2 regions of the Variovorax sp. P2_H12 genome follow, and region 2 is predicted to be linked to the other one. Evidence: riboswitches for the same ligand, from Rfam matches in the RefSeq annotation. Region 2 holds a riboswitch; the other holds the start of a gene.
The links. Region 2 has a riboswitch for glycine ahead of AC1DYK_RS22535 (D-amino acid dehydrogenase). Riboswitches for the same ligand answer to the same signal wherever they lie in the genome.
Positions count from the first base shown of each region.

Region 1: another riboswitch for glycine. It lies ahead of gcvT (glycine cleavage system aminomethyltransferase GcvT); the one in region 2 lies ahead of AC1DYK_RS22535 (D-amino acid dehydrogenase).

Region 1 covers NZ_JBFUFO010000025.1:44,532-47,922, reverse strand. Annotated here, with positions in the region: gene AC1DYK_RS19215 (TRAP transporter large permease) at 1-238, shown strand, start outside; gene AC1DYK_RS19210 (hypothetical protein) at 325-858, shown strand; glycine riboswitch at 902-988, shown strand; glycine riboswitch at 1,007-1,121, shown strand; gene gcvT (glycine cleavage system aminomethyltransferase GcvT) at 1,170-2,333, shown strand; gene gcvH (glycine cleavage system protein GcvH) at 2,397-2,774, shown strand; gene gcvP (aminomethyl-transferring glycine dehydrogenase) at 2,800-3,391, shown strand, end outside.
Region 2 covers NZ_JBFUFO010000029.1:125,816-129,206, forward strand. Annotated here, with positions in the region: gene AC1DYK_RS22525 (helix-turn-helix domain-containing protein) at 1-13, shown strand, start outside; glycine riboswitch at 147-253, shown strand; gene AC1DYK_RS22530 (FAD-dependent oxidoreductase) at 332-1,570, shown strand; glycine riboswitch at 1,593-1,694, shown strand; glycine riboswitch at 1,695-1,814, shown strand; gene AC1DYK_RS22535 (D-amino acid dehydrogenase) at 1,904-3,220, shown strand; gene AC1DYK_RS22540 (FIST signal transduction protein) at 3,181-3,391, opposite strand, start outside.

The DNA.
Region 1 (3,391 bases), on a different contig from region 2:
CTTCGGCATCGATCCGGTGCACTTCGGGCTGGTCATGGTGGTGAACCTGGCGCTCGGCATGATCACGCCGCCCTTCGGCGTCAATCTGTTCGCGGCCTGCACCGTGGCGCGCATCTCGCTCGACCGCATCGTGCCGTACCTCATCCCGTTCGTGCTGGTGATCCTGGCCTGCCTGATGGTGGTCACCTACGTGCCCGGCATCTCGCTCGGCTTGCGCGACCTGGTCTACTCGAAGTAGCACCCCACCGATGCGGACGGTTTCACGAAGCCGTCACGCAAGAGGCCCATGCTGCGGCGCTCGACCACCGAACGCCGCAGCATCCCATGTTCCTCATCAAGACCGACAAGGCGCGCCATGAACTCCGCCCCGGCTGCCGCAGCCTGGGCCAGCGCGAACGCGCCCTGCTGCTGATGGCCGATGGCCAGCGGTCGGTGACCGACTTCGGCCAGCTGTTCGGCGGCCGGGACGAAGCCGGGCGTGTCGCGCTGCATCTGGTGCGCGAAGGCTACCTCCTGGATCGCGGCCCCCTGGCGCACGACCGCGTGCCGGTGCCGGCGCCGGAGCAGCAACAGCCGGCCGACCCCGCGCCGGCCGCGGCCGATGCCTTCGACGGCAAGCGCTCGCTCGCCACCACGCGCATGTTCCTTTTCGATCTGTGCGAACGCATGTTCGTGCGGCGCGATCCCCTGCTGGCCGACCGCTTTCGCGAGCTGCTGCGGGAGGCCCGCGACCGCACCGCGATGCTGGCCGTGGCGGGCGCGATGCTGGACGAAATCGAACAGGCAGCGGGCACCGAACGCGCCGAGTCGATCCGCGAGCGCATCGACCGGCTGCTGCCTTCGACGGCCGTGCACTGAAAAACGCCGGCCGGGTGGCCGCCGATTCCCTTACACTCGCCCGGTCAGGAGAGCGTCCCGCCACCATGGGACCGCCGAAGGCGCAGGTCCCTCGAAACACGGGCCCGAACGCTCAGGCAAAAGGACTGACGAAGCGCCCGTTCCCGGGCGTTTCCTTGCTGGAGAGAGGCGGTTCGTCGCGCAGTCGCGCCGGTCCGTCCACCGAAGGAGCAAACCCCGATCGTGGGGCGAATCTCTCAGGTAAAGCGGACAGCAGGGGTGGCCCATGGCTTCTCGCCATGGAACTAGACTGCCCCTTTGGAGATACGCCCTTGGCCGCCGCATCCGACGATCTGCAGAAGACCCCGCTCCACGGCCTCCACCTGGAGCTCGGCGCCCGCATGGTGCCCTTTGCCGGCTACGCGATGCCGGTGCAATACCCCGCCGGCCTGATGGCCGAGCACAAGCACACGCGCGAGGCCGCCGGCCTGTTCGACATCTCCCACATGGGACAGCTGCGCCTGGCCGGGCCCGATGCCGCCGCCGCCTTCGAGAGCCTGATGCCGGTCGACGTGATCGGCCTGGCGCCCGGCAAGCAGCGCTATGGGCTGCTGCTGAACGACGAAGGCGGCATCCTCGACGACCTGATGTTCTTCAACGAAGGCCAGGATTCGCTGTTCGTGATCGTCAACGGCGCCTGCAAGCAGGCCGACATCGCGCACATCACGGCCCGGATCGGCCAGCGCTGCCAGGTGCTGCCGATGCCCGACCACGCGCTGCTGGCGCTCCAGGGGCCGCAGGCCGCGGCCGCGTTGGCGCGCCTGTCGCCCGGCATCGAGCGCTTCGTCTTCATGACCGGCGGCACGGTGCAGATCGGCGGCATCGCGGCCTTCGTGACGCGCAGCGGCTACACCGGCGAGGACGGTTTCGAGATCTCGGTCGCCGCCCGCGACGCCGAGCCACTGGCCCGCCTGCTGCTGGCCCAGCCCGAAGTGAAGCCGATCGGCCTGGGCGCGCGCAACTCGCTGCGGCTGGAAGCCGGCCTGTGCCTCTATGGCAGCGACATCGACGCTGGCACCACGCCGGTCGAGGCCTCACTCGGCTGGGCGATCCAGAAGGTGCGGCGCACGGGCGGCGCACGCGAAGGCGGCTTCCCCGGCGCGGCCAGGGTGCTGGCGCAGCTCACCGCCGCCAACGGCGCGGCCGGCCACCTGGACCACGAGACACTCAAGCGCAAGCGGGTCGGCCTGGTGGCACTGGAACGCATTCCGGTGCGCGACGGCACGATGCTCGAATCCTTCGAGGGCGGCCTGGCCATCGGCCAGGTCACCAGCGGACTGTTGGGCCCGACCGTCGACCGGCCGGTCGCGATGGGCTACGTCGCGCTGGCCTATGCCGAGCCCGGAACACGGATCCAGGCCATCGTGCGCGGCAAGCCGGTGCCGATGGAAGTGAGCACCCTGCCCTTCGTTCCCGCGCGCTACCACCGGGGCTGAGGCCTCCCCCGATTTCTCGATTTCTCGATTTCTTCAAGCCAGACACTTTTCAAGGAGTTTTTCATGAGCCTCAAGTACACCAAGGACCACGAGTGGGTGCGGCAGGAAGCCGACGCGGCGCTGGTCACGGTCGGCATCACGGTGCATGCGCAGGACGCCCTCGGCGACGTGGTCTTCGTCGACCTGCCCGAAGTCGGCAAGAGCTTCGCCCAGGGCGATGTCGCCGGCGTGGTCGAGTCGGTCAAGGCTGCGGCCGACGTGTTCATGCCGGTGTCGGGCGAAATCACCGAGGTCAACGAGGCGCTGCGCGCCGATCCCTCGCTCGCCAACAGCGCACCAATGGATGCCGGCTGGTTCTTCAAGGTGCGCGTGAGCGACCCCGCGCAGCTCGAGCCGCTGCTCGACGAAACCGCCTACGCGAAATTCTCCGCCGACAACTGACCCCTACGCCCGACCGGACCCTTCCATGCCGACGCCCGTGCTGCCCACTTCCCCCTCGCTCAGCGAACTCCAGAACGCCGAAGAATTCATCGCGCGCCACATCGGCATCGAAGCCGAGGACGAAGTCCGCATGCTCGCCGCCGTCGGCTCGGCCACGCGAGCCGAACTGATCGACGGCATCGTGCCGCCGGCCATCCGCCGGCGCCGGCCGATGCGGCTGGCGCCGCCGATCACCGAAGCCGATGCGCTGGCCGAGCTGAAGGCGATCGCCGCCAAGAACAAGGTGGCCAGGAACTTCATCGGCCAGGGCTACTACGGCACCCACACGCCCGGCGTGATCCTGCGCAACGTGCTCGAGAACCCGGCCTGGTACACCGCCTACACGCCCTACCAGGCCGAGATCTCGCAGGGCCGCATGGAGGCGCTGGTCAATTTCCAGACCATGGTCTGCGACCTCACGGGCATGGCGATCGCCAACGCCTCGATGCTCGACGAGGCCACCGCGGCGGCCGAGGCGATGACGCTGGCCCGGCGCAGCGTCAAGAGCAAGAGCAACGTGTTCCTGGTGTCGGGCGACTGCCATCCGCAGACCATCGAGGTGATCCGCACGCGCGCCG
Region 2 (3,391 bases):
GCGCCGGGCCTGACGCACACGAAACGGGTTTCCTCGATAAAATCCGGCGAGCAGAAAAGCGGACGCACCCGTCCCACCGATGGCGCAATCTCCCATGAACGCTCAGGTGAATCGCCAGGCGATTCGGCCACTGCCTATTTTTTGATCAATCGCCGACTGGAGAGTCACCACGCCAAGTGGTGCACCGAAGGAGCAAACCCGCTGCCGGGCGCAGCGGGTGAAACTCTCAGGTAACAGAGACAGGGGGAGCGGCAGTCTGAACCCCGGGTCTTGCCGCTTTCACAGTAAGCGCTAACGCCCGCCGTTCATGCCATCCCAAAAGGATTCGGACATGCGCGTGGTTGTACTTGGCGCCGGCTTGCTCGGCGTGACTTCGGCCTATTACCTTCAGCAGCTCGGTCATGAAGTGACCGTGGTCGACCGGCACGCGACGCCGGCGGCCAAGGCGCGCGGCCTGGCCGCGGTCGGTGCACATTCGCCCGCAGTGCGGCCCGGACTCGCAGCGCCCCGGACCGCACAACGCTGGACCAAGATGTGCGGCCGCATGCGCCGCCGGCTGGCCGGCCTGATCAACCAGGCCATGGGCACGCCGCCGCCGAAACGCGATCCTCTCGACCATCTCGTGCGCCTGGCCGCCTACAGCCGCAAGAGCGCGCGGGCGCTGCGCGACGAAGATGGCGTGCCGCAGGGCCCGCGGACGGCCGGCCTCCTGAACCTCTTCACCGACCCCGAGGCCTTCCGCGTGCGGACGGCCCGGGCAAGCCATTGGACGGGGCTCGGCTGCGAGGAGCGGCTGCTGTCGGCCGACGAAGCGATCGGCATGGAGCCGGCGCTGAAGGCGATCCGCGGCAAGCTGGCCGGGGCGACCCATGCACTCGAGGATCCGGCGCGCGATCCGACGCAATTCGCGGCCAGCCTGGTGTTCCTGTGCCGTGCGGCGGGCGTGCGCTTCATGACCCGGCACACGGTGGTCTCGCTCAAGGAGCGCGACGGCCGCCTCGACCACGTCGAACTGCTCGATGCCGCCGGCCAGCCCGCCACGCTGCGCGCCCAGGCCTACGTGCTGGCGCTGGGGGCCTCGAGCGTGCCGCACGCCGAGGACCTGGGCATCGACATGCCGCTGCGCTTCCTGCGCGAGTACATCGTCACCATGCCGATCCTGGACCCGGCGAAGGCGCCGCGCATCGCGCTGCGCGACCGGCAAGGCAAGCTGCGCATCACGCGCGTCGAAACGGCGGCCGGCGAGCAGTTGCGGATTCAGGCCGTCGTGCAGGCCGGGCTCGACGAGACGGCCGAGCCCGACTCGGACCGCTTCCAGGCGATCGTGCGCCGCACCGAGATGCTGCTGCCCGGCGTCGCCGACGCCAAGCAGGCCCGTTTCGAGACCGCCATGCATGCGGTCAGCACCAACCGGCTGCCGATGATCGGCAAGACGCGCTTGCCCAACCTGTTCCTGAATACCGCGCCCGGCACCAGAACCTGGATCCATGCCTGCGGCGCGGGCAAGTCGATCGCGCGCATCGTCAGCGGCCTGCGGCCCGAGCTCGATTTCGCCTTCCGGCGCCCCTAGGCCGGCGCTGCGCCGCTACAATCCGCACTCTGCAGGAGAGCGGGCCCACGGGCCCCACCGAAGGCGCAAACTCCCATAAACGCTCAGGTCGGCTCACAAGATGAGCCTGTACTGCAGTTCACTGTCAAAGCCGTCTGGAGAGCCATCACGCCGCTTGCATGCGCGCGCGTGGTGCACCGAAGGAGCAAACCCGCTGCGGGCGCAGCGGGTGAATCTCTCAGGTACCGAGGACAGGGGGAGCGGCAACTTGGACTCTCGGTCCGGTTGCTTTCGTTGTCGACAGCATTCCGTCTCCGTTGCGTTCAAGCGCTGCAACCTTCAAGGGTTCTCGATATGCGCGTGATCGTTCTTGGCGCCGGCCTGCTCGGCGTGACTTCGGCTTACTACCTCCAGCAACTCGGCCACGAAGTGACCGTGATCGACCGCCAGGCCACGCCGGCGGCGGAAACCAGCTTCGCCAATGGCGGCCAGATCTCGGTCAGCCATGCCGAGCCCTGGGCCAACCCGGGGGCGCCGCTCAAGGTGCTGCAATGGCTCGGCAAGGAAGATGCGCCCTTGCTGTTCCGCATCCGCGCCGACATGCGCCAGTGGCTCTGGGGGTTGCAGTTCCTGCGCGAATGCACGCCGGCGCGCACCCGCCACAACATCGAGCAGATCGTGCGCCTGGGCACCTACAGCCGCGACACCCTGCAGCAGTTGCGGCGCGACACCGGCCTGGACTACGACCAGCGCACCCAGGGCATCCTGCACTTCTACACGACGCAGAAAGAGTTCGATGCGGCGCTGAAGCCGGCCGAGCAGATGCGCGCGCTCGGCTGCGACCGGCGGGTGATCTCGGCCGACGAGGCGGTGAAGCTCGAGCCCGCGCTCTCCCACATCCGTGCGCAGCTCGCCGGCGCCACCTACACCGCGGAGGACGAATCGGGCGACGCCAACCGCTTCGCGCGAGAGCTGGTCAAGCTGGCCGAGGCGGCCGGCGTGCGCTTCCTCATGAGCCACACCGTGACCGCGCTGCGCGAAGCCGGCGGCAGCATCGACCACGTCGAGGCGACCGACAGCGAGGGCCGCTTCCAGCGTATCCGCGGCGATGCCTTCGTGCTGGCGATGGGCTCGCTGAGCCCGCTCTACGCGGCGCCGCTCGGAATCCGCCTGCCGATCTACCCGGCCAAGGGCTATTCGGTCACGATGCCGGTCAAGGATGCCTCGAAGGCCCATCAGGTCTCGTTGACGGACGACGAGTTCAAGCTGGTGTTCTCGCGCTACACCTCGGCCACCGGCGACCGGCTGCGCATCGCCGGCACGGCCGAGCTCAACGGCTACGACCGCGACCTGAACCGGGTCCGCTGCGAGGCCATCGTGCGGCGCGTGGAGCAGCTGTTCCCGGGCGCCGGCAACGCGGCCGAGGCCCAGTTCTGGACCGGGCTGCGCCCGGCGACACCGAGCAACGTGCCGCTGATCGGGGCGACGAAGCTGCCGAACCTGTTCCTGAACACGGGCCACGGCACGCTGGGCTGGACCCATGCCTGCGGGTCGGGCAAGTCGATCGCGCGCATCGTGAGCGGACTCGCACCCGAGGTCGACTTCGCCTTCACCGGGCTGCGCGCCGGCCTTCAGTCGTCGTTGGTGAAGACCGTCAGCACGCCGGTGTAGCCGTACAGGTGGTTGCGGGCGATCTCGCCGGCGGCGAAGAAGCCGACCAGCGGGACATCGCCCAGAGCATGCCGCACGATCTGCAGCTCGGCGCCGGGGGCGCCGAAATGCGGTCCGCCGCGGCCCGAGCAGCTCACATAGATGGCGCCCGCGATGCGGCGTGCCGGATGC